Regions from separate parts of the Rossellomorea sp. DA94 genome, predicted to be linked through region 1. Evidence: riboswitches for the same ligand, from Rfam matches in the RefSeq annotation. Region 1 holds a riboswitch; each other region holds the start of a gene.
The links. A riboswitch is a leader RNA that binds a small molecule or an ion and turns the genes downstream of it on or off. The one in region 1 is predicted to bind cobalamin.

Region 1 (8,041 bases):
TTGGAACGTCAGGATGTCCGGGCTTACCCGGGACGTGAAATCAAACCGAAAGATAACGGTTATAAAGGAGAAGGTCCCAGTGCAAACGTAGAGTCGTTCCCAACTATCAAACGTACCCCAATGCGTGCAAAAACGGGTCGTAATGTGACTCAAATGCATTATGCGAAAAAAGGAATCATTACACCGGAAATGGAGTTCATTGCTATCCGGGAAAAGATGGATCCTTCATTTGTCAGAGAAGAAGTAGCAAATGGCAGGGCCATCATTCCTGCTAATATCAATCATCCTGAATGTGAACCGATGATCATCGGTCGTCACTTTCATGTGAAAATAAACGCCAATATCGGAAACTCGGCCGTATCCTCATCCGTTGAAGAAGAAGTGGAGAAAATGACGTGGGCAACTCGCTGGGGTGCCGACACCATAATGGACTTATCAACAGGAAAAAACATCCATACAACAAGGGAGTGGGTCATTCGAAATTCGCCTGTCCCTGTAGGTACCGTACCGATTTATCAAGCACTTGAAAAGGTTAACGGGATTGCAGAGAATCTGACATGGGATGTGTATAGGGATACATTGATCGAACAGGCGGAGCAAGGTGTTGATTACTTCACCATCCATGCAGGTGTATTATTGCGCTATATTCACCTGACGGCTAATCGTACAACGGGAATCGTATCGCGCGGAGGTTCAATCATGGCACAATGGTGTCTTGCCCATCATAAAGAGAATTTTCTTTATTCACATTTTGAAGATATATGTAAGATTTTAAAAGCCTATGATATCTCCGTTTCCCTAGGAGATGGTTTAAGGCCCGGATCAATTGCTGATGCGAATGATGAAGCACAGTTTGCCGAGCTTGAAACATTGGGTGAGCTAACCAAAATTGCTTGGAAGCATGATGTACAGGTGATGATTGAAGGCCCTGGTCATGTACCTATGCATATGATTAAAGAGAATGTGGATAAGCAAATGGAAATCTGTCATGAAGCTCCTTTTTATACCCTGGGGCCATTAACGACAGATATTGCACCGGGGTATGATCACATTACTTCCGCCATAGGGGCTGCCATGATCGGTTGGTTTGGAACAGCTATGCTGTGCTATGTAACACCGAAAGAGCATCTGGGATTACCGAATAAAGATGATGTGCGAGAGGGTGTCATTGCTTATAAAATCGCCGCACACGCAGCGGATTTGGCGAAAGGGCATCCAGGGGCACAAGTAAGGGATAATGCCGTTTCTAAGGCTCGATTTGAATTTAGATGGAATGACCAATTTAATTTATCCCTGGACCCGGAACGTGCAAGGGAGTATCATGATGAAACACTTCCTGCAGAAGGGGCAAAAACGGCCCATTTTTGTTCAATGTGTGGACCGAAATTTTGTTCAATGAGAATATCACATGATATAAGGGGAATGGAGCAGAATAGCATTGATGATGTTCATAAGGAAATAGAAAAAGGATTGAAAGAAAAATCGAAGGAGTTTGTGGAAAATGGATCAAACATCTATCGATAAACCTACCTGTCATGTCCTCAAATTGAAGTATGAGATCATAAAGCTCAATCAGAAAATCACCCAACTCGAAAAAGAAGTGAAGAGCATTCAGGAAAACTGCAGGCATGTCTTCTATGAGACTGATGTAACAAGGTCTTGTATCAAATGTCATTATGTAGAAAGTACCTATTATTAGAAAAGTGTAAGTTATTGATTGAATTTCTTTTGACAGCTCTTATGTACCGTGCTACGATTATTACAAATTTCAGAATAGTAAATGAATATGTGAAACTCTTATTGAGAGAGGTGGAGGGACTGGCCCTGTGAAACCCGGCAACCATTCAACGGAATTGTTGAAAAGGTGCTAATTCCTGCAAAGCAAACGGCTTTGGAAAATAAGAGAGGATTCTATTAACATGAAACCCTCTCTACAGTAGTTAGAGAGGGTTTTACGTTTTTTTGAAAGAAAAATTAAATAGACCAATGCAATAGGTGCTGAGACACTCTCAGCTAAAAGGGAAGACCGGTGAAAATCCGGCGCGGTCCCGCCACTGTAACGGGGAGCGACTTATCATTCAACCACTATTTCTGTTGAAATGGGAAGGGATAAGAAGCTGTGAACCTAAGTCAGGAGACCTGCCTGTTGTATGCGCTTATGCTCTACGTGGATATAGAGAGGGGTGAGGAATACGTGTTGAGGATATCAGTTTGTCTCGACTCTAGTTAGATATGCGTATGAATCTCTCTTTCATTTGAAAGGGAGATTTTTTTGTTGGGACTACGTACTAAAGATGATAAAGATGGGGAGTGTGAATGATGAGTAAGGTCATGAGTTCGAGTTTAGGGTATCCGAGGATTGGAGAAAATCGTGAGTGGAAAAAGACATTGGAAGAATATTGGGCAGGTAAGGTTGACGAAGATTCCTTCCTGGAACAAATAGAGAACATTCGCCTGGATCATGTGAAGAAGCAGCTGGATCAAGGGGTGGATTTGATTCCACTCGGGGATTTCAGCTTATATGATCATGTACTTGATACTGCGGCCATGTTCGGAATCGTTCCCGACAGATTTCACTATAAAGGCGGGAAAGTCAGTCTGGATACGTATTTTGAAATGGCAAGGGGGGCAAAGGGGGCAGCAGCATCAGAAATGACGAAATGGTTTAACACCAATTATCATTATATTGTCCCGGAACTTGGGGAATCCGTACCTCAACTGGTGGAAAATCGTCCGCTATTCTATTACAAGGAAGCGAAAGAAAAGCTTGGTATTAAGGGGAAGCCGGTAATAGTGGGTCCATTCACCTTCGTGAAATTATCTAAAGGATATTATGAAGTAGACTATCAATCAATCGTAAACGACTTTGTGCCTTTATATGCCGGGATCTTGCGAGAATTGCAGGAAGAGGGAGTAGAATGGGTGCAGATCGACGAGCCGATCCTGTGTGCTTCCATCACAAAACAAGAGATTGATCGATTTACCGAAATTTACGGAAGATTAAAGAAAGCCGCTCCTGATGTAAAGATTATTCTTCAAACCTATTTTGATCATTTAGAACACTATAAAGAGGTGACAGCCATTCCTGTAGACGGGATAGGTATGGATTTTATATATGACCGGGGAGAGAATATGGCTGCACTAAAGCAAAACGGTTTCCCTAAAGATAAAATTCTGGCAGCAGGAGTTGTGGACGGCAGGAATATCTGGAGGACGAATCTTGTTGAAGCCCATTCATTTTTATCTGAATTGACTGATTATGTACCAAAGGACCGCTTAATCATTCAGCCATCATCCAGTTTGCTCCATGTACCGGTGACCGTGCGGAATGAAGAAACTTTGGATAAAACGCTTCGTAATGGTATTTCATTTGCTGATGAGAAATTGCAGGAAGTCGTCCTCCTAACAAGAGCCCTCGGGGAAGGAATATGGAGAGTGCAGAGTGATGTGGATGAATGTTTGAAGTCCATAAGTGACTTACATACATCGCCAAATAGAAACAAACCATCTGTTCAAGATAAGTTAAAAGGATTGAATCCATTAGATGTCGGACGAAAATCTCCATTTTCGATTCGCATGGTAGCACAGTCAAAGCTCCCTCTTCTTCCCACTACCACAATTGGCAGCTTCCCTCAGACAAGGGAGGTAAGAAGACAAAGGAAGAAGTGGCGTAATGGAGAGCTTGATGAGGGTGAGTATCAACGGTTCATTCGTGCAGAAATAAAGCGGTGGATCGACATTCAGGAAGAAATCGGCCTGGACGTATTTGTACATGGAGAATTTGAACGGACCGATATGGTGGAATTTTTCGGTGAGAAACTAGAGGGATTTCACTTCACTACATTCGGATGGGTCCAATCCTACGGGTCCAGATGTGTGAAGCCTCCAATCATTTATGGGGATGTGAATTTCAAAGAGCCGATGACAGTTAAAGAAACCGTGTATGCCCAATCTCTAACTGATAAACCGGTAAAGGGAATGGTAACGGGCCCTATTACCATTCTAAACTGGTCCTTTGTTCGGAATGACATTCCCCGCTATATAGTAGCTAATCAAATAGCGCTCTCTCTTCGGAAAGAGATTGAGTCACTCGAAGATGAGGGAATATGGATGATCCAGGTAGACGAACCGGCACTTAGAGAGGGTTTACCCTTAAAAAAGGAACGGTGGGAAGAATATTTACAGGCTGCGGTCTTTTCATTTAAGTTAGCCACATCATCGGTGCAAAATGAAACTCAAATTCATACTCATATGTGTTACTCTGATTTTGAAGATATCATTGAAGCAATCCGTAACCTTGATGCTGATGTACTCTCCATCGAAACCTCAAGGAGTCATGGTGAATTAATCAATGTATTTCAAGAAAATAGGTACGACAAAGGGATAGGATTGGGCGTTTACGATATTCACAGTCCCTTTATCCCTGATCGTGAGGAGATCATTTCGCATATTAGACGATCTTTACAGGTGCTGGATCCAAAACAATTCTGGATCAACCCTGATTGCGGATTGAAAACACGGGGGATACCTGAAACCATTTCATCGCTTAAAGTGATGGTGGAAGCAGCGAAACATGTTCGGAAGGAATTACTGGTAAAGAGAGAATCATAAAGGGAGGTGACGCAATTCAATCGTTGAATTGCGTCTTTCCCTGTAAAGCTTTTTGAAAGGAGCTCAAAAGTTGTCATACATAGCTATAGGAAGAATCATACAGGTGTACAATGAACGATGCCCTGACCGCACTTTTCTATATATGATTAGTGACAAAGGGGAAGATGAATTAGAGCAGGGTAGAATATCATTGAGAACGGCATTGAGGCTTGAGGCATGTAAAAAAATCTGTAACATATATGCCCCTAGTTAAAATTAAAAGTCGATTTGATTAGATGGAGGGCAAAAAGTTCTTCCCTAAATCCTAGACTTTGTGTTAACTTATTGTTATATAGGGTTTACATACAAGGGGGATTTTAACATGAATGGAGAAAAACTGCGGATGATCATTCACTGTGCCATCTTTGCTGCCATGACAGGAATTTTCGCACAGATTGAAATACCACTGCCACTCGTTCCCATCAGCGGCCAAACCCTGGCTGTCGGGATCACGGCTACGATACTTGGAAGCAGATACGGGGCGCTGTCCCTGATATGCTATGCGGCACTGGGCGCGGTAGGGGTCCCGGTGTTTGCCGGTTTCAGTGGAGGGGCACAAGTCCTGGTCGGTCCGACCGGAGGCTATATCTTCGGGTTTATCATTGCGGCTTACTTTACAGGACTCATTCTTGAAAAAACGAGATTTACGATTCCGATGGCGATGATCGCCAACACCGTCGGCATGATCATCACGTTAATTCTTGGGACCATCCAACTGAAATTTGTGGCGGATCTTGGCTGGAGTCAGGCGATGGCAGCGGGGGTTTATCCGTTTATCGTCGTGGGACTCATTAAAGCATTCCTGGCAAGCTGGATTGGAATCACAGTGAGAAAACGCTTGGTACAGGCGAAATTGATCCAGAACCGGAACGTGGCAGCATAATAGAAAAGTGGACTCCTATTTTTAGGAATCCACTTTTTTTTAGTTGAATTTATACATTGACCAATAGCCGATGTCTTTAAAGCCGATACGCTTATAAATTTTTCCTGCTTCAGGATTGTCATAAAAGAGGCATAGTTCTTTTCCTTCGTTCAACACGTCACGGCAAAGCTTTGTCATGCACTCTGTTGCGTAGCCCTTTTTCTTGTATTGGGGATGTGTGCATACGGCGACGATCATGGCGGACATGCTGTTTTCAGCTGTTGTGGAAGCGGAAGAAACGAACTTTCCGTCCTCTTCTACATAGTAACTGCGGGCTACGCCCTTTTCCATCCCATGCTTTCTTTTCTCTACGGTAAAGTCTCCTCCGCTGAATTCCGGGATAGCGTTCAACAGCTCCACGAGTTGCGGCAGATCGGTGAAAGAAGCTTCTTTCACATGAGGAAGCTCCCGGTCTTCCATGGAGGATGCACTGTCACATTTGGCGTAATACATATGTCTTTTCGAATTGATTTCCCTGGATAAGAAGGGTTCAACTTCAGTGACAATCCGTTTCAATCCTGAAACGATGCTGTAGTCTTTTGTTTCGTTGATAATGGCGGCAAAGCCTTCTGCGTCAAAATCCCCCATGGAATAAGGGATGAAATTTTCTCTGTATTTGAGGAGGATCCCCCGGAGATTTCCTTCCTCATCAAAATCTCCCCAAATCTTCTGGAAATCCTGTTCAAACCCAAAGGCTTCGATGTCCCCGATGATGAACAAGTTCTCAGCAGGCTGCTGCTGAATGAGTCGCTGACAAATAACATGATCTTTCTCTGTAAGCTGTCTGATCATCTCAATTCCCCCTGTAAAATTTAATCATAATCATACCAAAATTAGTAATATTTAGTAAAGTGTTATTTTACTTTGGAATCGAAAAAAAGAATAGGGAAATGGTAGTGGTTTTAAATTTCATCTTTTAGGGAAACTTATGAGCAATACTCGTTTTTCTATAACAGTTCTAAGGAGGAGCACACATGCTTTGGACCATCATCGGAATCTTATTAGTTCTTTGGTTACTAGGATTGATCTTTAAAATCGGTGGAGCCGTCATCCATGTTCTACTGATCATCGCCGTTGTCGTATTCTTATTCAACAGAATCACCGGCCGGAAAAAAGGGCTATAACGATAACAAAGGTCCGTCCCTCAATCGTGAGGGACGGACCTTTGTATGTTAGTTAAGAGATTTATTTAACGGACGGGCCGCCTTTTTGTTCGATGTCAGAAGGGACGTTCGAGAATTTCTTGAAGTTCTCGTTGAATTTGTGAGCAAGTTCTTTTGCTTTGACTTCATAAGCCGCTTCATTGGACCATGTTTTCTTAGGTTGAAGTACTTCGTCTGGAACGCCAGGAACGTGAACCGGGATGTTCAGACCGAAAATCTCGTCTGTTGCCGTTTCCACATTCGTAAGTTCACCCTCAAGTGCCGCCTGTATCATGGCGCGGGTGTAGGAAAGCTTCATGCGATTCCCCACTCCGTATTCTCCGCCGGTCCAACCTGTATTCACGAGGAATACCTGTGCATTGTGCTCATCGATCTTCTTACCGAGCATTTCTGCGTAACGAGTGGCAGGAAGCGGAAGGAATGGAGATCCAAAGCAAGTTGAGAAAGTTGCCTGTGGTGAAGTGATTCCACGCTCCGTACCTGCAAGCTTCGATGTATATCCACTTAAGAAATGATACATTGCCTGTTCTTTTGTCAGCTTGCTGATCGGAGGTAATACGCCGAAAGCATCAGCTGTTAAGAAAACAATCGTATTTGGGTGTCCTGCGATACTTGGTTCCACGATGTTTTCCATCGCTTGAAGGGGGTAGGCAGCACGCGTGTTTTCTGTTAAAGTGTTATCATCATAATCCGCGATGCGGGACATGTCATCAAGAACGACATTTTCAAGTACCGAACCGAAACGGATCGCATCAAAGATCTGAGGTTCTTTTTCACGTGTAAGCCCGATGCACTTAGCATAGCATCCGCCTTCGATATTGAATACGCCGTTCGGGGACCATCCGTGCTCATCATCACCGATCAAACGGCGGTTTGGATCTGCGGATAAAGTCGTTTTACCAGTACCGGATAATCCGAAGAACAACGCTACATCGCCTTCGCGTCCAACGTTTGAAGAACAGTGCATGGAAAGGATGTCGGATTCAGGAAGTACATAGTTCATGACCGAGAAGATGGATTTCTTCATTTCACCGGCATATTCCGTACCGCCGATCAACACGATCCGTTTTTCAAATGAAACGATGATGAACGTTTCAGAGTGAGTGCCATCCACTTCTGGATCAGCCTTGAAGTTCGGTGCTGAAATGACGGTGAATTCAGATTGATGATCTTTTAACTCTTCTGTTTCCGGGCGGATGAATAATTGGTGGGCAAACAGATTATGCCAGGCAAACTCATTGATCACCTGGATCGGTAGTCTATGTTTCGGGTCTGCCCCTGCGAACCCTTTAAATGAAAATACTTC
Region 2 (11,188 bases), 2.1 Mb from region 1:
AATCGTTTGCAGAAGCGGAAGACGGTGGCATCTGCAATTCCGAGATCTTCTGCCACGCCACTGATGGTTGAATGGATAATTTTTTCAGGATTAGCAATAATAAAATCAGCAATCATCTTTTCTTTTTCACTGAACTGAGAGTAATGGGACCGGATTCGTGGAAAACAATGTTGAGCCTGCTCATCCATGATGGTAGAATACCTCCTATAAGACTTCTGTGAAAATAATTTTAACCTATTTTACGAAATAAAAAAATATTATTTCATAAAAATCCACCACGGAAATTTATTTCGTATTATAATAATAACGGTGAAGTAATCTATATAATCGTACTTGAAAGGAATGATCGTAATGACAAAACAACAAATAGGAGTAGTCGGCGTCGGAGTGATGGGAAAGAGCCTAGCCTTAAACTTTGAAAGCAGGGGCTATTCAGTTTCTATATATGATGTGTCGGATGAAAAGGTAAAAGAAGTACTGGACGAGCATCAAGGAAAGAAATTGGTTGGAACACATGATGTAAGTGAATTTGTTCAATCACTGGAAGTACCGCGTAAAATTCTCATCATGGTACCTGCCGGGAATATTACGGACAAAGCGATCGATTCATTGCTTCCTCATCTGGATAAAGGGGATATCCTCATTGACGGTGGGAACACCTACTTTGAAGATACCATCCGGCGTAATAAGGCCCTGGATGAGAAGGGAATCAACTTCATTGGTGCAGGAGTTTCCGGCGGAGAAGAGGGTGCGTTATACGGACCTGCCATTATGCCAAGCGGCCAGAAAGAAGCGTACGATTTAGTCGAGCCTTTCCTCACAGCCATCGCTGCAAAGGTAAAAGGAGATGCATGCAGTACATATATCGGCCCGGACGGATCCGGCCATTACGTGAAAATGGTTCATAACGGAATAGAATACAGTGATATGCAACTCATTTGTGAAGCGTATTACTTAATGAAGAATGTACTGGGGTTAAGTGCAACAGAACTTCATGAAATATTCAAAGAATGGAACGCCGGGGAGCTTGACAGCTATCTGATTGAAATTACAGCCGATATCTTCACGAAAGTGGATGAAGAAACAGGCAAGCCCCTTGTAGATGTCATTTTAGATACTGCCGGTCAAAAAGGGACAGGAAAATGGACGAGCATCAGTTCCCTTGAATTAGGAGTGCCGTTATCCATCATCACTGAATCCGTATTTGCCCGTTTTATTTCAGCCATGAAGGAAGAGCGTGTGAAGGCGAGCAAGATCCTGAGAGGACCTAAAAATAAAGAGTTTACAGGTAATAAACAGGAATTTATCGAAATGATCCGCAAGGCGTTGTACTTGAGCAAGATCTGTTCTTATGCACAAGGATTCGCACAGCTTCAATCGGCTTCGGATGAGTACAAGTGGGATCTTAAACCGGGTGAAATTTCCATGATCTTCAGAGGCGGTTGCATCATCCGTGCCGGCTTCCTGGGAGAAATCAAGAATGCCTATGATCGTGATCCCGGCTTAACGAATCTGCTCCTTGATCCATATTTTAAAGAGATTGTTGAAAATTATCAGGATGAAGCAAGGGAAGTAGTGGCAACAGCCATCAAGCTGGGCATTCCTGTACCGGGTCTCGCCAGTGCATTAGCTTACTATGACAGCTATCGTTCTGAGTCACTGCCGGCGAATCTGCTGCAAGCACAACGGGACTATTTCGGAGCCCATACGTATCAGCGTATAGACAAAGAAGGTACTTTCCATACAGATTGGTTAGCTGAATAATATAGAACCGCCCTGTGGGTCATCCACAGGGCGGTTTATTTATTCGTCTTTGGTATCGTGTTTTTTCTTTTCGTCACGCTGGTCCTTTTTTAGTTCGTCGATAGGGATGGGATCGACATTTTGTTCACTTTCATGCTGATCAAGGATACTTTCCTGATCCTGCTCGGCATTTTCCGGATTTTGATTCGTTCTTTTGGTCATGATGTACATCCTCCTTTAAATGATAGGTTCTTATACCATACCCCCGGCACAGGGAGAAAAACCTCCTATGGAAGATAGAAAAAAAGAAAGCCGCCATAAGAAGGCGGCTTTCTGACTTGTGTTAGATTTTTACATCAATTTTAGCGTTTTTCTTTAAATCTTCAACATGTTGAACAAGCTTTTCTTGCTTCTTCTGTTGTTCCAGCTGAGTCTTGATCTGTGGTTTTACATCTTCAAACTTCGGAGCATCCTTTGCTTGGTCCTGTCCTTGTTGACTTGCATATTGATCATAAAACTTCTTCATTTCATCTTCTGTTACTTCGTCGACTTTGATTTCTTTTTCAACGTAGTTGGTGTACTTAATATTTTCAGCAATCTGAGTTTTCAGCTCATCCATGGTAAATCCGGCTTTCTTCATGGCATCTTCGAATTGCTTTTCATCTTTATATTGCTTTTTCACTTCGTCGAGTTGCTTATTGATTTCATCATCCGTCGCTTTATAGCCTTTTTCCTCGGCCTGTTGCATAAGGAGTGTTTGACCGACTATGCTGTCGATGGTTTGATCTTTGATTTTTTTAACAGCATCTTTACTTGTCGGGTCCTGTCCCATTTGTTGATACTGCATCTGTGATTGAGTCAACACATTGTTGAAATCTTCACCTTTGATTTTTTCGTCGTTGACGATGGCGACGATCTTATCTTTTTCCACCTTTTGTTCATCCATTTTCTTTTGCATTTCTTCCATCTTTTTCGCTTGCTCTTCTTGAGCCTTTTTGTCAGAAGCCTCTGTTTTTGGTTTATCGTCAGCTTTTTGGCTCTCCTCATTCGAACCGCAAGCGGCTAATCCAATTGTTAATAATCCTACTAGTAAAGTCGTTAATAGTTTCTTCATAATAGACTCCTTTCAGAACTAAGGTGTGATTCTAAAAAAAATCACTTAATGGGCATTGTAAATGAAAAACCTGCAAAAAGAAAGTATTTAGGTTAAAATATATTGATTGTAATCTGGATGAAACACAGAGTATAAAGCATATTCTCCTTCCGTACATTGATATATAGGGAATACAATTACTACTAAAGTGATAAAGCAGGAGGAATATTACATAGATACGTTCAAAAAAAGAGGTTGTTTAAATCGAGTCTTTCTCCATTTAAACAACCTATCAAAAATATTGGGGACCAAAGAATACTGTCAAACAACCTTCTATTTGGATTATAGAGATGGTCTTCATATCCCTCAACCCACATATATGTAAACGTAGACGGACTACTGTCCGTTTGGAAGCACTATTCCATCATCTTCTTTCCTTTTCAGGGAAAATAATAATTATAAGCATAATCCAGACTAATTGTAGATAAGGTTTCGAAAATTTGAATTAGCGAGTAGTAGTTGATTTCCGCTGCAGGTGCTCGCTTTCCGCGGGGCGTGAGTTGAGCCTCCTCGGGCTTTTGCCCTGCGGGGTCTCAAGATCCAGCTACGGTGGCTAGCCCCTCGAGGTCATAAGCTAAATGGTCCAAGAAGTCACAAGGACGCCTTCTTAGCCCATTCATCTTATGCTTGTCGGGGCTGAGCAAGCCACCTCCGCTTTTCAAGCTTTCCCGCTATTCCCGTCGGAGTCGAGCACCTTCCGCTCCAATCAATACATTAAGATGGTCTTTTACCTTTTGTAATAATTGTATACCCCTTCAAATCCATTCAAAAGCGAAAACCACTGATTAATAAGAGAAATATATGCTATTTATTGTAGTAGGGTTTCGAAAATTTTTGAGCTCTGTCTCCAATAGCTTAAATAGAGGGTGAGGGGAACTGCGTAGACTCCTACGGAAAAACGGGCGTGTCGAGACCCCGGAAGCGAACTGTGCTGAGGAGGCTCGACCGAACGTCCGTGGAAAGCGAAGCAGTTCCCCTCACCCTAAAGCTCATCCTCGTTGACAGAGCTACAGAACTTAGTAATTGACTAATTTACACCAATCTCTGCGGAGAGAGCAAAAATAAAAATGAAAAGATTACTTGTAAATCTATTTTGAATCATATATGATAGTTAAGGACACAACATTTGGTGTCTGTTTTTATTTTAATAACTATATATTGATTATAACCTGTAAATAAGGTGTCTGATGAGACTTAAAAGGGAATCCGGTGAGAATCCGGAGCTGTCCCCGCAACTGTATGTGCTGACGAAATAAGGAACTGCCACTGTCGTATCGATGGGAAGGCCTTAGAGTAGGGTGAAGCGCGAGTCAGGAGACCTGCCTTATTTAACACGTGTTATCTTCTTCGGGAATTGGGAGGATAAAGCGAGGATTACAATAGGCGTCAGGTCTATTTATATCTCCGTATTGTTTAAAGCCCGTCCTTCCTGAAGGATGGGCTTTTTTTGACTCCTTCCCACATTAAGAAACGGGAGGAATGAATCATGACATTCACAATGGTAAAACAAAAAGAAGTGGAAGGGATTCTCCACAGCCTTAGCAGACAGTTTCCCAACCTGGATTTCACAGATTTCGATAAGAAAATCACCATGTATGCAAATCAGCAGGAGGAATGGACCAGTGAACAGCTTCATCATTTCATGATCCTGACAGCGATCGAACGTATCACCGCACTCGAACCGGATTGGACCTATGTGGCTGCATCCTTGTACATCAAGGATTTATATGAGGGCATATCATTTTCAAGGGGTAAATCAGAAGAGAATCTATCCGGCTCATTTTATGAAATGGTCAAAGAATTAACTGAAGCTCACCTTTATTCCCCGTCACTACTGGATTCATATAGCAAGGAAGAAGTGGATTACTTAGGTTCCATTCTGGATTTCGACAGGGATCAACTATTTACTTACATAGGGATCGTTACGCTGGCTGAGAGGTATTTAACAAAGTCCCATAATGGAAAAGTGCTGGAGCTTCCTCAAGAGCGATTTATGGTCATCAGTATGACGTTATGCATGAATGAGGAAAAGGAAAAAAGAATGTCATTGATTGAAGAAGCGTATTGGGCACTATCCAATCTGTATATGACCGTGGCAACCCCTACTTTTGCAAATGCAGGAAAAAGCCATGGCCAGCTATCCAGCTGTTTCATTGATACGGTTGAGGATGACTTAAGGAGCATTTATGACAGTAATACTGACGTTTCCACTCTTAGCAAGAATGGAGGGGGCCTTGGAATTTATTTAGGGAAGGTCCGCAGCAGGGGAAGTGATATAAAGGGCTTTAAAGGAGTGAGCTCCGGGGTCATACCGTGGATGAAACAACTGAATAATACGGCGGTATCCGTCGATCAACTGGGTCAGCGCCAAGGGGCGATCGCCGTTTATTTGGATGTATGGCATAAAGATATCTTCCCATTTTTGGATACGCGGTTGAACAATGGGGACGAAAGGCAGAGGACCCATGATCTTTTCACGGGAGTCTCCTTACCGGATCTGTTTATGGAACAGGTGGAGAAGAGGGAAGAGTGGTATTTATTCGACCCTCATGAAGTGAAAGGAGTCATGGGCTTTTCCCTTGAAGACTTCTATGACGAAACATCCGGTGCTGGTACTTTTCGTGAGAAGTACTGGGAATGTGTCGCTCACCCCACCCTTTCTCGGGAAGTGGTGCCTGCCATTGAAATCTTCAAGCGCATCATGATTTCTCAGCTCGAAACGGGGACTCCGTATATGTTTTACCGTGATACCGTTAACCGTATGAATGCCAATCCACATAAAGGGATGATCTATTGCAGTAACCTGTGTACCGAAATCGCTCAGAATATGAGTGCGACTGTGATGGAAGAAGAGGTGATACAAGATGGGAAGATCGTCACATATAAGTCTCCGGGAGATTATGTCGTTTGCAATCTCGCGTCCATTTCTTTAGCCAAGACCATCCTGGATGATGAGCTTGAGAGAGTGGTGGCGATAGGCGTAAGACTGCTGGATAATGTGATTGACTTAAATGACCTTCCCGTCCTGCAGGCCCAGATCACCAATCAGCGGTACAGGGGGATCGGATTAGGGACATTCGGATGGCATCATCTCCTTGCCCTGAAGGGATTGAAGTGGGAAAGCAGTCAGGCGGTGGACTATTGTGATTCCCTTTATGAAGAGATTGCTTATTACACGATAAACGCAAGCCATGAACTGGCAAAAGAAAAAGGAAGCTATCCTTATTTCGAGGATTCGGACTGGGCGACGGGAGAATATTTTCTGAAGCGGGACTATTCAAGTGAAAGATGGATTGAATTGAAGGATGGGATTAAAGACAAAGGGATCCGCAATGGGTACTTAATGGCGGTAGCCCCCAATTCCTCAACCTCGATCATTGCGGGGTCCTCTGCGAGCATCGATCCGATATTCAGGCTCCAGTATTCAGAAGAAAAGAAAGATTACAAGATTCCAGTGACCGCTCCCGATCTGTCTCCGCATACGACCTGGTATTACAAGACCGCTTATCAAGTGGATCAACATTGGAGTGTGGAACAGAACGAAAAGAGGCAGAGACATATCGATCAGGGGATTTCATTTAATCTGTATGTGCGTAATGACATCAAGGCTAAAGATTTACTGGATCTTCACCTGGACGCATGGAAGTCCGGATTGAAAACCACTTATTATGTAAGGTCTACGTCCGTATCCAATTTTGAAGAATGCGAAAGCTGTCATAGCTAGGGAGGAAGAGGGAAAATGGAAGAATTGAAACAGCGGGTACTGATTGACTCAATGGCCCCAAATAAATCGACGGGTATCGTAAACGGGAAAAGTTCCAATATATTAAACTGGGATGATGTGCGGTTTCCCTGGGCCTACCCAAAATATAAAAGAATGCTAGGGAATTTCTGGACTCCATTTGAAATCAATATGGCTAAAGATATCAAGCAGTTCCCTACTTTGCCTGAGAACGAGCAGGAATCCTTTCTTAAGATCATAGGTCTCCTGGCGCTTCTTGACAGCGTTCAAACCGACTATGCGGGTAAAGTGGCAGATTATCTGACGGATTCGAGCCTAAACGCCTTGATGATCATCCTGGCACAGCAAGAAGTCGTGCATAACCATTCCTACAGCTATGTGTTATCGAGCATTGTGTCGAAAAGAGAGCAAAATGAAGTGTTTGACTTTTGGAAGAACGATCCCATTCTGTTAAAAAGGAATGAATTTATCACAAATGGCTATAAAGGATTTGTGGAATCACCGACTGTTCAGAATCTATTAAAGTCAATCATTTATGATGTCATCCTGGAAGGATTATTCTTCTATTCAGGTTTTGCTTTTTTCTATCATTTAGCAAGAAACCAAAAGATGGTCGCAACGAGCACGATGATCAATTATATCAATCGTGACGAACAGCTCCATGTCGGATTGTTTGAAAAGATATTTAAAGAAGTTTTGAATGAAAATCCCTCTTATGAGACGGAAGAGCTGCGTACGTTCGGGATGGAAACATTTAAACAGGCAGCGCTCCTCGAAATGGAATGGGGGAGGGAGATCATTGGATCCCATGTGGAAGGGCTTCTGATGAGTGATGTAGAGGATTATATTAAATTCATGGCCAATAAAAGATCGAAGCAATTAGGTTTTGACGAACCATTCGAGGGGTACAGAACGAATCCGCTCAAATGGATCATAGCGTATCAGGAAGTGGATAGGGGAAAGACCGATTTCTTTGAACAAAAATCGAGGCAATATACGAAAACATCGGATGCCAATGGATTTGATGAGCTATAAAGGAATCATAACAAAAAGCGAGTCGGCATGACTCGCTTTTTGTTATCTCTTTTCAATAAAAGGACCATAATCCCTTCTTTTATGTTGAACGGCCACCCATTTCACCGTCGTGAATTCTTCGAGTGCCCATTCCCCGTTGAAACGTCCGAGTCCTGAATCTTTCTCTCCGCCGAATGGCATATGGGGCTCGTCATTGACCGGTTCGTCATTGATATGAATCATCCCGGTTTCCACTTGATGAGCCACATTCGTCGCTCTCTCAATGGATGAAGAATGGACTGCTCCGCTTAAGCCATAAGGATGTTCGTTAGCTAGCCCTACAACTTCTTCTTCGGAATCGAATGGTATGATGGCTGCCACTGGTCCGAAAATTTCATTCTTTGCAATCGGCATTGAATTTGTCACATGGGTCAGAACGGTCGGATATAATAAGTTCTTTTCTGCATTTCCTCCTAGGGCCACTTCAGCCCCCATTTCCTTGCTGCTTTCAATATCTTTCAATATCCGGTCTACTTGATTTTGATCGATCAATGGACCGATTTGTGTCTTTTTGTCCGAGGGATCTCCAACATGTAATTCTTTTACCCTGGAAACGAAGGCATCCACAAATTTTTCATACATCCCTTTTTGAACCATAATCCGGTTGATGCTCATGCAAATTTGACCCTGGTGATAGAATTTACCGAAAAGGGCTGATTCAACAGCCTGATCGAGGTCTGCATCATCAAGTACGATAAAGACATTATTGCCACCGAGCTCTAAAGCCGTTTTCTTAAGATTTTTCCCTGCAAGTTCCCCGATGCGGCGTCCCACTTCCGTAGATCCTGTAAAGGAAATCAAGCGGGGGATGGGGTGGGTCACGATATCATCCCCGATTTCCGACCCTTTTCCTACTACAACATTAAGAAGTCCTTTGGGAAGTCCGGCTTCTTCAAATATACTTGCAAATAATAACCCGCCAGTCACAGGGGTATGTGTAGCCGGCTTAACGACAACCCCGTTTCCGGTAGCCAAAGCAGTCGCAATGGAGCGGACAGCCAGATGGAAGGGGAAATTCCATGGGCTGATGATGCCGACGACTCCAAGTGGTGCCCTGTATACCCTGTTTTCCTTACCGGGAACTTGGGAAGGCAGGATTTTCCCTTCCATCCTATAGGGATACGTTGCAGCTTCCTTCATGCTATTAATGGAGACGGTCACTTCCCCTGCAGCTTTCATATACGTACTGCCTGACTCCTTGATGAGCCATTCAATGATTAAATCCTTATTTTCTTCAACAACAGAGACCGCCTTTTCCATAATGGCTCTCTTGGTTTGAGGAAGCTCATTTGCCCAGGATTTTTGGGCTTCCTGTGCTGATTGATACGCTTTATCGAGATCTTCTTTACTGGCAGCTTTAATGGATCCGATTTCAGAATGATCAAAAGGATTCTGATTCGGTATTGTCTTTTCACTGTTTCCATTAAGCCATTCACCATTGATGAAAAGTTTATCAAATTGTGTATTCATAAAATCCATTTCCTCCTTGTTGTTTACATATCCTGCTGGGTAGGGCGTACAATGATTTCATTGACATCTACATGATCAGGCTGCTCCACGGCATAAGAAATCGCTTTGGCGATATTTTCACTGTCCAGTGGCTTCATATCCCGATCCTTGAAAGCGGCTAAAATATCTTCGTCTGTAATGGTCTCAGTCAGTTCTGTCGCAACTGCCCCGGGACAAATAATCGTTGTACGAATGTTATGTGATGCATTCATTTCCTGTCTCAAGCCTTCTGTAATCGCCCTGACAGCATATTTGGTTCCACTGTAGACAGAACTGCCAGGCATCACTTTATGTCCGGCTACAGATGAAATATTAATGATATGTCCTGACTTCTGATCTTCCATATAAGGAAGAACCGCGGATATCCCATAGAGTACCCCTTTTATATTGACGTCAACCATCTGATCCCATTCTTTGATTTTTCGTTTATTTATCAGTGAGAGGGGCATGAGGCCTGCATTATTGACCAATACATCAATCCGGCCGGCTTCTTCTACCGTTTTCTTCGCAAGTTGTTCCATTTCTTCGACGTTCGTCACGTCTGTGACGTGATAATATGCCGTTCCGCCCATTTGCTCTATTTCATTTTTCAATTCCTTCAATCGTTCTTCCCGTCTCGCTGCAAGCATCACCGTGATATCCTTTGACGCCAATTCCTTTGCCGTTGCCTGACCGATCCCACTGCTCGCTCCCGTAATGATCGCTACCTTCTTTGAACTCATACTCATTCATCCTCCTTAATAGTTGTTTAGCTTTATTACCTCCTTATTGTTTACACATTAAGTTCAGCAAATAAACAATACAGAGAGAGTCGAGTGTGTTTTTCCATATTAAAGAAAATAAATGTTTAGTAATTCCTTTGCTGGGAATATACATAGTAGATTAGTGAGAGGAGAGGTTGGCTGCATGGCAAATCATTCTACAGAAGAAAAGATGGAGTCGAAGGTAAGCAGTACGATGGATCGAATGTCCAATGATAAAAAAGAGGACATTCTTTCAAACTTTGATCATTTCAAAGAGTACTTAGGTAACAAGGTTTCCTTAGCAGATAAGCTGGGGATGAATGAAGAGCAGCAGGCAAAGGCAGCACAGAAGGTAGGGGACTATCTTGCAGCTCATGAAGAACCGAAAAACAGGGAAGAGAAGCTGTTGTATGAATTATGGAAAGCGGGAAATAAAGAAGAACAGCATATGCTTTCTCACATGCTCGTAAAACTTGTTCACGCAGAATCGTGAGCAAACAAAGAAGGGCATCCGTTCGGAAGCCCTTTTTTACTACATATGTATTTCTGGATCTACCTTCACCGATACATTCCCCTTGAGGGCACGGGTGATCATACATGACTGTTCAGCTTTCAGCATCAATTTCTTTGAAAGTGCGATGTCTTTTTCACTGGCAGCAGAACCGAGTGATAGGATCGGCCGATGAATGATTTCTTTATACGTGATGACCCCTTTTTCCACTTCTACAATCCCTTCAGATGTCATGGTTAAGTCTTTTTTCTCTATATGGCTTCTTTCCAGCATAGCAGCAAGCGTGATGATATAACATGTAGCTGCAGCTCCAAGGAGCATTTCATCAGGGTTTGTCCCGATTCCTGGACCGTCCATTTCAGGTGGGATCGAAATTTTCGTATGAAAATGTTCAGAGCTCAAGGTGCCTGTATCATTCCTGAGACCCGGCCATTCAGTAGAGATATGAAACGAGTGTTTTGCCATACATAGAATCCTCCCAGAAAACAAGTTAAGAATATTGTATACACATTGTGAATGGATGGCAAAGAAAAAAGACTCTACAGAGTAGAGTCTTTCGGTAAGCATAAATTATGCTTTAGTTACGTTAGCTGCTTGGTCTCCACGGTTTCCTTGAACGATTTCAAAAGAAACTTTTTGACCTTCTTCTAAAGTTTTGAATCCTTCGCCTTGAATAGCTGAGAAGTGTACGAACACGTCGTCTCCACCTTCGC
Region 3 (11,188 bases), 1.2 Mb from region 1:
ATAAAATGCGCAAATTCATAGAAATGTATGTATGATTTGTAACATTCTCAAAAATGTGGTGACTTGGCAGGTGGTGCAGGTTTATATTTATGAAGTGATATTCACTAACAGGATCATTTCATCTTCTCGTTCTTTCCTTTCTCTATATATACATAACGATCTTTCCAAGTGGTCCTTTTCCTGAAAAAGGTATTCAAAAATGAATGAATAAAGGTCGCTAGGAAAAATAGGATGTGAACCGGAAATAATAATGTCTCGAACACGCTGAAATTACCGATCCTTCTCACTAAGAAATAGAAATAACCCCCTAATAGGATGTATTGGATGATAAATAAATAGGGATATTCCCAAATCATTTCCGGTGCGTGAATGACCAGCGTAATAAGCGAAGCCATCCACAAAGAAGAAAGCCCTAGGAGTAGGATGTTTGTCGACTTAGCTCCTGAAGCGAAGCTCTTTGACCACCCGTTGAATACATCACCTATTCCTTCCCCATACATCCTCATGGAAATGGCATTCCTGCCACTTACCGCTTCTACCGATTCCCCGCATTTCTTCGCCCATTGACTCAAGGCAAAATGTTCCACCATTTCCCCTTTGATGGCTTCATGACCTCCGACTCGCTCATAAACGGCCCTCGAACATAAGAAAAATTGCCCGAAACCGCCTGAAGGCGTGCACAACCATGAAAAGAGATGGGTGATACTGGTTGAGGCAAACACCATTAAATGAAACAGCATGGAGAATGTTTCATGAAAGGATTCCATTTTATGAAACGGATGAATGGTCAATACTCCTTGACATTGTTGCATTTTATACGTTTCGCATATCTTTAACAGACCTGCTTGTTCGAGCCAGGTATCACTATCCACAAACAATAGGAATTCTCCTTTAGACTCTTTCGCTCCATTCCAGCATGCCCATGATTTTCCGTTCCATCCATTAGGCAAAGGGGGTGCATCAATTACAATTGCACCCTCGTTTAAGGCAATAGCCTTCGTTTGATCTGTTGATCCATCATTCACAACAATGACTTCCAATGGCTGTATGAACTGCATCCGAATACTGGATAAAAGCCTCTCGATCGTCTTTTCTTCATTTCTTGCAGGAATGATGATGGAACATTTCTTGACCAGATAACTATTCCGTACATGAACGGAATTCTTCACTGTCGGAATTCTCGTAAAAAGGAAAATGGTAAAGCCCAATGCGACAATCCAGAAATACATTTGTTTTCACCTTCTTTGACAAAATTCTGCTGTATCGCCATTCTAACCATAATATTTACCCATGATACGCATAGCGCGTTTTTTAGCTAATGTCTCATTGGGATGGATGGGGATCGACGGTATCTGAGTTATTTGCGTTTTCTTCCTTCTCATCAGGATAAGGGTCAAAGAAATTAACTACTTTTCCCGGTCCAGAGAATCCTATCACTTGTTCTTTATCATCTTTCGCCTTGTCGGATTTCTTCATAAAAAAACTCCTTTCTAGCCATTAGTTTGGCGAAAGAAGTTTTTTTCATGCCACTATTTGTTTTTCCAATGTCCATCTATGAATTCATCGCGCCCTGACTTTGCGCGATCTTGTTTGTATTCCTCCGGATTCGTTTTGTAGAACTTTTGATGATACTCTTCTGCCGGATAAAAGGTTGAGGCAGGAAGGACTTTGGTGACGATCGGCTTCTTGAATCGCCCGCTTCCTTCTATCGTGTTTTTTGAATCCTCAGCCAATTGTTTCTGGTGTTCATTGTGATAGAAGATAGCTGTTCGATACTGTTCACCGCGATCGTGGAATTGACCCCCGTCATCAGTCGGGTCAATCTGAGGCCAGTATAACTCCAATAGCCTTTCATAAGGAAACAGAGCGGGATCATAGGTGATCTGAACCACTTCATAATGGCCGCTGCCACCGGCTTTAATATCCTCATATGAAGGATTCTCAAGATGACCTCCAGAATATCCCGATACGACATCAATAATCCCCGGAAGCTCATCGAACGGCTTTACCATGCACCAAAAACATCCGCCTGCAAAAGTAGCGACTTCTCTATCATTCATTTAGCAAACCTCCTGTACCATATGTACTCCTCTAAAGCAGTAAAGCAATAGCTTGAACAGATTCTACCATGAAAGCTTAAAAGGAACAATCAAAATAGCTTGTCTGCTTCAGCTGTGCCGACTTTACGATTAATCGTTTTCTACAATTTTCAACAAATTCATTAAAATTCATTTCCTAACGGATGGAATTTGTGTATAATTCCTTTGTACGGAACAATTTCATACGTTACGAAATCAGGTGAAGTGTAAGATGTGAATCTTCTTAGCTTCTTAATAGGGAAGTTGGTGTAAATCCAACGCGGTCCCGCCACTGTAAATGGTAGTGAGCTGAACATTTACCACTGTGCAAACAAGCACGGGAAGGTATCAGCAAACTATGACCATGAGCCAGGAGACCTGCCTGATTTTAAGCGCACCAATTCTACGCGGATAGAAAGGTGTAATATGCATGGTTCACTTGAATATAAACCTATATGCATCTTACACAACATCTCTAGTCCACTGGAGATGTTTTTTTGTCTGTCAAAATGTTAATCAACAGGGGGAAAAAGAAATGAAACACACAGTAAAAGCCTTACTTGCATTGTTGGTAGCCATCGGATTCCTGACAGCATGCGGAACGAATGACGGGGAACAAACGAAGAAAAAGGAAACAGCAGAAGTAAACCAAAATGAATCCGGATATCCTTTATCATTGACTGACGCACTTGATAATAAAGTCACCCTGGAAGAACAACCTAAACATATCGTTTCGTTAATTCCCAGTAATACGGAGATTTTATTCGAGCTTGGGCTCAATAAGGAAATCGTCGGAGTGTCAGACTTTGATAACTTCCCGAAAGAAGCCGCCGATAAAGAGAAGATCGGTGGAATGGAGTTTAACGTAGAGAAAATCGTCAGCTTAGAGCCGGACCTGGTCCTGGCCCATGAATCCACAGCAAAGTCAGCAGAAGAAGGTTTGAATCAACTGAAAGATGCAGGGGTGAACGTATTCATCGTTCAAGACGCTAAAAGCTTTGAAGAAGTATATAACACAATTCAGGACATCGGGACACTAGTCGGTAAAAAAGGTCAGGCAGATTCCGTTGTTTCTGAAATGAAATCAGATTTAAAATCCATCCAGGAAAAAGCAAGTGAAGTAACGGAAAAGAAAAGAGTCTATGTGGAAGTTTCCCCTTCCCCTGACATTTATTCAACAGGTAAGAACACGTTCATCGATCAAATGCTATCTATGGTCAATGCTGAAAATGTCATGAGCGATCAGGAAGGCTGGGTACAGGTGAACCAGGAAGCGGTCATCTCGTCTAACCCTGATTCAATCATCACTACATATGGTTATTACAGTGAAAATCCGAAAGAACAGATAATGGGAAGAAAAGGATGGGAAGATGTAACGGCAGTTAAGAATGGGGATGTTCACGATGTCCATTCTGATTTAGTCACACGGACAGGTCCAAGATTGGTTGAAGGAGTAGAGGAAATTGCAAAGTCGATCTATCCAGAGGTATTTGCAGAATAAGATAGGGATCACATACGGATTGGCAGGGCTATTTATACTCACGGCGGTGCTTGCAGGTGTTTCGATCGGTACAATAGCCATTCCACCGATGGATATCCTATACATCGTCGGTTATAAGTGGTTCGGTTTTCAAATGCCTGATACGGTTAATCCCATGTTTGTGAACATCGTCTATACGATCCGGCTTCCAAGAGTATTGTTGGCTTTATTGGTCGGCAGCTCCTTAGCCATTGCCGGAGCTTCTTTTCAAGGGCTGTTACGCAATCCTCTGGCTGATCCCTACACATTGGGAGTGTCATCAGGTGCATCGGTCGGGGCGGTCATCACATTGTTTTTTCATTGGAGCATCCCTTTCATCGGGAAGTTTACGCTTCCCTTTTTCAGTATTGTTTGTTCGATCATCACCGTATTTCTCGTATTATGGTTCGCACAAAAGGTTGAAAGGACCATGAAGGTCGAAACCATTATACTGACAGGAATCATCTTCAGCTCGTTTCTGGGCTCGGTGATTTCCTTGATGATCGCACTCACAGGTGAGGAACTGAGGCAGATCATCGGCTGGCTTCTTGGAAGTGTATCCATGAGAGGGTGGGATTACATTGCGATCATCTTGCCTTTCTTCCTTATTGGGGTGGTGTTGCTCCTACTGAACAGCAAGGAATTGAACGGCATGAGCTTCGGGGAGGAACAGGCCCGTCATATCGGTATCTCGGTTCAAAAAAGGAAGCTGATCATTTTGATTGCCGGAAGCATCCTGACGGGGGCAGCAGTGGCCGTGTCCGGAACGATCGGATTTGTCGGCCTTGTGGTTCCTCATTTTCTACGAAGAATGATCGGACATGATCATAAGCATCTCCTTCCCCTATCAATCCTTGTAGGAGGAGGGTTCCTTGTTCTCGCCGACCTGCTTTCCAGAACGATCATCGCTCCGACCGAACTTCCGATTGGAGTGATCACCGCCTTGATCGGCGCACCGATGTTTGCTTATATTCTTTTAAAGAAAAGGGGTCTTTCATCATGATCGATGTAAACGGGGTGTCAGTAGGATACGGCGATCAAAAGATCGTGGAAGACATGAATTTTCATATTGACAAGGGAGAGTTCTTTGGAATACTTGGCCCAAATGGAAGTGGTAAAACGACGTTACTGAAAGCCATGACGGGTCTCCTTCCTTTAATGGATGGAGTGATTACCTTGAAAGGGAAGCCGCTTCATCAGTTTTCTTCGAGAGAATTGGCTACCCATGTCGCGGTATTGCCCCAGATATCGACTGAAGCATTTTCGTATCAAGTGAGGGAGACGGTGATGCTTGGAAGATATGCTCACCAGAAAGGTTTCTTTAAGGGTACGACCGACCGGGACAAAGAGATGGTGGACAAAGTGATGGAGCAGACGGGAATTTCTGCGTTTCAGAACCGATACCTGCATGAATTGTCAGGTGGTGAGCGACAACGGGTGTTCCTGGCACAGGCTCTAGCCCAGGAACCTCACATCCTCCTTCTGGATGAGCCCACTAATCATCTTGATCTTTCCTACCAGAAGTCCCTATTGGATTTGATTAAAAGTCAAACAGATCAGGGGACATTAACGGTCGTGGCCATTTTTCACGATTTGAATTTAGCTAGCCTATACTGTGACCGTTTACTCTTACTGGACCAGGGCACAACGAAACTTCTCCATCATCCGGAAGAAGTGTTGAAAGAAGAACATATCGAAGAAGTCTATCAAACAAAGGTCCAGAAACAGGCTCATCCTTTGGTGGCCAAACCTCAAATGGTAATCGTGCCTGAAGGATCCCTCACTGAAAACCTGCTATTAGATGAAAGGTATATGACATTGAACGAAGATTGCATCCTTTATTCTGCCCCTTTCCCGTTGAAGTGTATGTCCTCGGGTATTATCGGAGCGGGAATTGGTTGGTACTCTCACTTCATGAACCGACGGGTACCCGTTGATTATGACTGCCGGGATTACAAACAAGATATGAAGGAGTTTCTCATTACGAAAGAACTGGATCCGTCTTTATCTGTCGGTATGATGACGGCTCTCGATTTGTCTAACATGATATGTGAGCGTTTTGAGATGATGGGGAAATCGGTTTTCGTCATCGTGACCGCCGGTGTCGGAAATGCCATGGATGTATCAACGAGCTTTCAATATGATATTGATTCTAAACCGGGTACGATCAATACCTGGGTTTTCATTAATGGGAATTTATCTGATGAGGCCTATATCGAAGCCCTCGTCACTTCCACGGAGGCAAAGGTAAAAGCACTGAATGATATGGAAGTAAGGGACAAAAGAAACGGAAACCTTGCAACCGGAACGCCTACAGACAGCATTCTGATTGCTTCCAGTCAAAAAGGGGAGCTCGAACCATTTGCAGGACCGATCACTCCGATAGGTAAGTTGATCGGCAAAGGAGTATATGAAGTAACAAAAAAAGCCATCCAACGTTATATGGGTTAAAAAGAGGGCTTTCATCGTAAGGAGGCACATTTTCGCATGGGAAGACTTTTTTTTATAACCGGAGGGGTTAGATGCGGGAAAAGTTCCTATGCAGAAAAGCTTGCATCGGAACTGAAAACATCGAATGAGATCTTGATCTATCTTGCGTGTGGAGTGAGTACGGACCGGGAAATGGAAAACAGGATTTTAAAACACCGACTGGATCGCCGATCTTCTCATGAAAAGTGGACGACCATTGAAAGGCCACTGGCTATCGGTGATATCGTCGATACTATACCATCCAATGCCATTGTTCTATTAGATTGTCTCACGACTCTCCTGACAAACGAATTGTTCAATGGGGATATGGAGGGCGGAAGGTATGTAGAGGATAGTATCTATGAATCTGTCATTCAATTAGCAGATAGAGTAAAAGCATTACTTGTTGTAAGTAATGAATTATTTCATGATATTCCACCGAAAACAGACGAAATACTCCAATTCCAAAGGACGCTGGGAAGATTACATAGAAGATTGGTGGAGAAGTCGTATATAGCGATCGATATGATGGTTGGAATCCCGGTTATGAAGAAAGGGATTTCAATGAAATGAGATTAGTAAAGAGTCTACTCCTTAATATACAGTTTTTTACAGTACTTCCAGTACGAAAAGAATTCTCGCTTGGAAAAAGTGAAATGAGATGGATGGTACGCACATTTCCTTTATTGGGTTTATTGATCGGAATGTTTCTCTCAAGTGGTTATGTGTTACTGGCATCCTTTACACCCATGAGCTCATTGGCATTATCATTTTATATTTGGGTGATGCCTATTCTCCTTACCGGTGGAATTCATTTGGACGGTTATATGGATGCAAGCGACGCCTACTTTTCCTACCGGGATCTAAAGAAGCGTTTAGAGATCATGAAAGACCCCCGTATCGGTGCATTTGGTACCCTATCTCTAGTGGTATTGCTCTCCTCCCGCTTTTTATTTATATATGAATCCGTCCGCTATTCTGATACTGCTACGATTTGTTTGGTTCTGCTGTCGATCCCCATTTTCAGCCGTATCGTCATGGGAGTGAGTCTCATTCTTATCCCCGCTGCCCATAAATCCGGTATGGGGTATAGCTTCAGTAAAGATACGAAATGGAACGATGTTTTGTGGATGCTGGCCTCTTTGATAGGGATCGTAGTGGCAGGCGTCCTCCTGAATAGCCTTTTTCTTTATGCTGCCTTCACAATTGTAACGGCCGGATTTTGCCTGTTTGTTCACTCGAAAAGCATAAAGTGGTTTGGAGGCATGACTGGTGACACAGTCGGATCAAGTGTAGAAGGGGTGGAGTCGATTTTATGGATGACTATATGGCTATTGCTTTTATTCGACATGGTTTAACAGATGCAAATGAGAGAGGGAAATACATCGGTTGGTCAAACCCGAGCTTATCACGAAAAGGAATCGATAAGCTTAAACAGATAAAGCGATCCTACAAGCCATATGAGGGATGTTTTTCAAGCGACCTAAACCGATGTTTGGAGACCTCGCATTTTTTGTTTCCTGAAGCCTCTATCATTTCATCTCCTCTGTTAAGAGAATTACATTTTGGAAAATGGGAAGGCTTGACCTACGAGGATTTGAAGGGAAATGAAGAGTATCAGTATTGGTTAACCGATCCCTCTAAATCTCCTCCAGGAGGGGAAGGGATACATCAATTTATAAAACGAGTCGAAGTTGCCTGGGAGCAAATCAAAGGACAAATCGATTCACTTAATGGGGATCGGTACTCAGTCATAACCCATGGTGGAGTCATTCGGCACCTGTTAACTTCTCTATCCCCCAAAAGTGATCATAGATCTTTTTGGGATTGGGAGGTCTTCCACGGAAACGGATACGAATTGGGTTGGAAAACAGAAGAGGATTGGAGGGACCAGAATTGTACTTCATTACGGGAGGTTCCTTTAATGGCAAGGGCCAATGGGTAAGAAAGCATCTTGGTTTGAAGAGAAGCGACACAGAATGGGTCCGGTTATTTACAGAAGGTTTGGAAGAAGTCCATCCATCAAAGCCCATCCTCGTGTTGGAGGGGCTTGAGTATGCCGTTCGATCTGCCCTTTTACGTGGAAACCGTTACGTTAGGAAAGAATTCTTCCAACGGATGGAGGAGTTGAAGAAGTGGGAAGAAGAATATCCAGAACGAAAAGTGATCTGGATCGGATCAGAAATAGGGAAAGGAATTGTACCTATCGATCACATTTCAAGGGAATGGAGAGATGTGACGGGATGGGTTTATCAGGACCTTGCCCAAAAGTCGCATAAGGTATGGCTTGTTTGGTATGGCATGGCTACATCAATAAAAGGGTAAGGGAGGAAATAATAATGCAACTATACACAAGAACAGGAGACAAAGGACAGACAAGTTTAATCGGGGGTAGGGTCGATAAGGACGATATCAGGGTGGAAGCATACGGGACACTAGATGAAGTCAATAGTTTCGTTGGTCAGGCTATTTGTGAATTAAATCATGAGCGCTTTGACGATATCGTAAAGGACTTAGTTACAATTCAGCATGAACTCTTTGACTGCGGGGGAGATTTATCCAATGTCTCAAAAAAGAGAGGGAGCAAGCTTCAAATGGATTCCGTCCTCGCTTTGGAAGAAAAAATAGACGATTTGGTCAGAGAAGCTCCACCTCTTGAAAAATTCATACTGCCGGGTGGTGTAAAAGCTTCTGCGAGTATTCATATTGCACGGACCGTTGCGAGAAGGGCAGAGAGATGCATGGTTACCCTTTCAAAGGCAGACCCCGACTTTCCGGTAGTTTCGTTGCAATACATCAATCGATTATCAGACTACTTCTTTGCTCTGGCACGCGTGATCAATCACAGAAGCAGTGTCAAAGACGTTGAATACCTCCGCAGTGCCAACGTATTCTCTACACGTAAAATTCAGAAACACAATGAGTAGTAGTTTAAAGTCCATTTTGTTACTATCATTGTTTTTGGCTTTTGCTGCCATTGGAGGAATGGTGAAGATTCCGGCGATCATCGGGACCATTGCCCTTGACAGTATGCCGGCATTATTAATCGCTTCTTTATACAATGGAAGGAAGGGAGCGCTGGTGGCAGGGGGAGGACATATACTTTCAAGCCTGTATGCAGGTTTCCCCCTCGGTCCGCTCCATTTTCTCATTGCCGTGGAAATGGCTCTCCTTGTCTGGCTTTTCGGCTATGTATTTTCATGTGGGCATCGTGTATTGGCAGCTGCGCTTTTTCTGGTAGGGAATGGTGTATTGGCAGCTTTGCCCTTTGTTTTTATCCTGAGTCCTTCTTTTTACATCACAATCGTTCCTTCTTTATTAGTAGGGAGCTTCATCAATTTAACAATGGCTCACTTTCTTTATCCTCCTCTAGCTTCCAGATTACCAAGGGGTGAATTAGAATGATTGGAAATCGAGATGCGCTGTCCATCTCCATCACTGATAAAGATGAACTGATCATTGCCTCTGACTGCAGCGGTGGGATCGGACATAAGCCCGATGACGCCGTGCAGGTTGATTCTGAAATGGTGGGATATTTCGGTTTTCGAGTCGCGGTGATGGAATGTTTATCAGCCGGTGCCCGCCTCATGGCCGTTCAATTAATGAACTTCACAGGAGATAGCGAGTGGGAGGGGTATGCCTCGGGAGTGCGGATGGGTTTGAAGGAACTTGATATGGAGGATATTCCCCTGACGGGAAGTTCAGAATCCAATTTCAACCTAAACCAGTCTGCACTCGGTGTAACCTGTATCGGTATGAGAAGGAAGGAGCGGCACTTTCTTCCCAAAAAAGATCTTTCATATGCTCTTATCGGCATTCCTTTAGTGGGGAAAGAAGTATTAGTACACAGATCATCCATAGCCCCATTGAGTCTGTTTCATACATGCAATCACCATCCTTCCATAATCGATATTTTACCTGTAGGTTCAAAAGGTGTGCGTCATGAACTGTCTCTGCTTATTGGGAAACCGTTGAAAAGGGGAGATGTAGACTCCACGCAAGACTTGGATAAATCAAGCGGGCCCGCCACTTCATTTATCATTTCGTACAACAAGGAAGAAGAACAGAATATAAGGAAACTTACCGGTGGACATTTCCAATCTTTGACCTTATTTGACGGGAACAATTAAATACTTTTATAGATATTTGTGGTAAACTATATTCTCGGGGTGGACCGGTATGGAGAAAAGTGTTAGTTTATCCAGTATTCTGTGATTGTCAATTTCAATTGCATAGAGTACTATTTCATATTATCATCGGTTCATCATGAATGTCATAAAAGTAGGTGAAGAAATGGAGTCACGACTAGATCGAAAGACCAAGAGGAAAAAACGTGGTAGAAAAGTGATTTTGGTATTATTAATCCTTATTTTCAGTTTGATCGGTTACGCTGCTTTTCAATTTTACAGTGGTTATAAAATGGCTGGTGAAGACCAGATGCAGGAAGATTATAAATTTAATGGAGTAAAAGATGAAAACGGGAAGGTTAACGTTTTGTTATTGGGAGTCGATAGCAGGGGCGAGAAGAAATCAAGGACAGATACCATGATGCTCGCGCAAATCGATCCAAAAACGAATGAAACCAAACTCGTTTCGTTTATGAGGGATATATATGCTGAAATCCCTGGATATAAAAACTATAAGCTAAATACCGCTTTTTATTTAGGCGGACCGGAATTGCTTCGAAAGACAATCAAGCAGAACTTTGATCTTGATATTCAATACTACATGATTGTTGATTTTAAAGGTTTTGAACAGTCAGTCGACATCCTTGCACCAGAAGGAATTGAAATGGATGTTGAAAAGGCCATGTCAGAAAACATCGGTGTTTCCCTCGAACCTGGTGTCCAAAACCTGAACGGAAAGGAATTACTCGGCTATGCCAGATTCCGTCATGATGAAAATGGTGACTTTGGAAGGGTTGAAAGACAGCAAAAAGTGATTGCGGCCCTTAAAGATGAAGCCTTATCCATCGGAGGCGTAACAAAGCTTCCGAAAATGGCAGGATCCATTCAGCCATATATTCAGACGAATATGAGCAAACTGGATCAAATCTCAATCGCGAAAGATATCCTGCTCAGCAACACCAGTGACATGGACAAGCTAACCTTGCCAGTAGAAG

Region 2: another riboswitch for cobalamin. It lies ahead of P8596_RS08695 (ribonucleoside-diphosphate reductase subunit alpha); the one in region 1 lies ahead of metE (5-methyltetrahydropteroyltriglutamate--homocysteine S-methyltransferase).
Region 3: another riboswitch for cobalamin. It lies ahead of P8596_RS13100 (ABC transporter substrate-binding protein); the one in region 1 lies ahead of metE (5-methyltetrahydropteroyltriglutamate--homocysteine S-methyltransferase).

The regions. Positions count from the first base shown of each region.
Region 1 is NZ_CP122397.1:3,710,210-3,718,250, reverse strand. It holds gene thiC (phosphomethylpyrimidine synthase ThiC) at 1-1,524, shown strand, start outside; gene P8596_RS19315 (hypothetical protein) at 1,502-1,699, shown strand; SAM riboswitch class I at 1,795-1,905, shown strand; cobalamin riboswitch at 1,977-2,161, shown strand; gene metE (5-methyltetrahydropteroyltriglutamate--homocysteine S-methyltransferase) at 2,320-4,611, shown strand; gene P8596_RS19305 (biotin transporter BioY) at 4,973-5,533, shown strand; gene P8596_RS19300 (GNAT family N-acetyltransferase) at 5,573-6,364, opposite strand; gene P8596_RS19295 (lmo0937 family membrane protein) at 6,547-6,696, shown strand; gene pckA (phosphoenolpyruvate carboxykinase (ATP)) at 6,758-8,041, opposite strand, start outside.
Region 2 is NZ_CP122397.1:1,648,838-1,660,025, forward strand. It holds gene P8596_RS08675 (MurR/RpiR family transcriptional regulator) at 1-188, opposite strand, end outside; gene gndA (NADP-dependent phosphogluconate dehydrogenase) at 352-1,764, shown strand; gene P8596_RS08685 (hypothetical protein) at 1,804-1,965, opposite strand; gene P8596_RS08690 (SurA N-terminal domain-containing protein) at 2,087-2,857, opposite strand; cobalamin riboswitch at 4,058-4,237, shown strand; gene P8596_RS08695 (ribonucleoside-diphosphate reductase subunit alpha) at 4,383-6,620, shown strand; gene P8596_RS08700 (ribonucleotide-diphosphate reductase subunit beta) at 6,636-7,673, shown strand; gene P8596_RS08705 (aldehyde dehydrogenase family protein) at 7,716-9,182, opposite strand; gene P8596_RS08710 (SDR family oxidoreductase) at 9,206-9,943, opposite strand; gene P8596_RS08715 (DUF3243 domain-containing protein) at 10,155-10,457, shown strand; gene P8596_RS08720 (SACOL1771 family peroxiredoxin) at 10,497-10,940, opposite strand; gene P8596_RS08725 (cold-shock protein) at 11,046-11,188, opposite strand, start outside.
Region 3 is NZ_CP122397.1:2,516,198-2,527,385, reverse strand. It holds gene P8596_RS13115 (glycosyltransferase family 2 protein) at 114-1,229, opposite strand; gene P8596_RS13110 (hypothetical protein) at 1,324-1,476, opposite strand; gene msrA (peptide-methionine (S)-S-oxide reductase MsrA) at 1,530-2,060, opposite strand; cobalamin riboswitch at 2,280-2,478, shown strand; gene P8596_RS13100 (ABC transporter substrate-binding protein) at 2,614-3,579, shown strand; gene P8596_RS13095 (FecCD family ABC transporter permease) at 3,542-4,600, shown strand; gene P8596_RS13090 (adenosylcobinamide amidohydrolase) at 4,597-6,048, shown strand; gene P8596_RS13085 (bifunctional adenosylcobinamide kinase/adenosylcobinamide-phosphate guanylyltransferase) at 6,085-6,639, shown strand; gene cobS (adenosylcobinamide-GDP ribazoletransferase) at 6,636-7,424, shown strand; gene P8596_RS23905 (histidine phosphatase family protein) at 7,382-8,011, shown strand; gene P8596_RS13075 (bifunctional adenosylcobinamide kinase/adenosylcobinamide-phosphate guanylyltransferase) at 7,963-8,391, shown strand; gene P8596_RS13070 (cob(I)yrinic acid a,c-diamide adenosyltransferase) at 8,406-8,993, shown strand; gene P8596_RS13065 (ECF transporter S component) at 8,986-9,471, shown strand; gene P8596_RS13060 (ATP-binding protein) at 9,468-10,196, shown strand; gene P8596_RS13055 (LCP family protein) at 10,360-11,188, shown strand, end outside.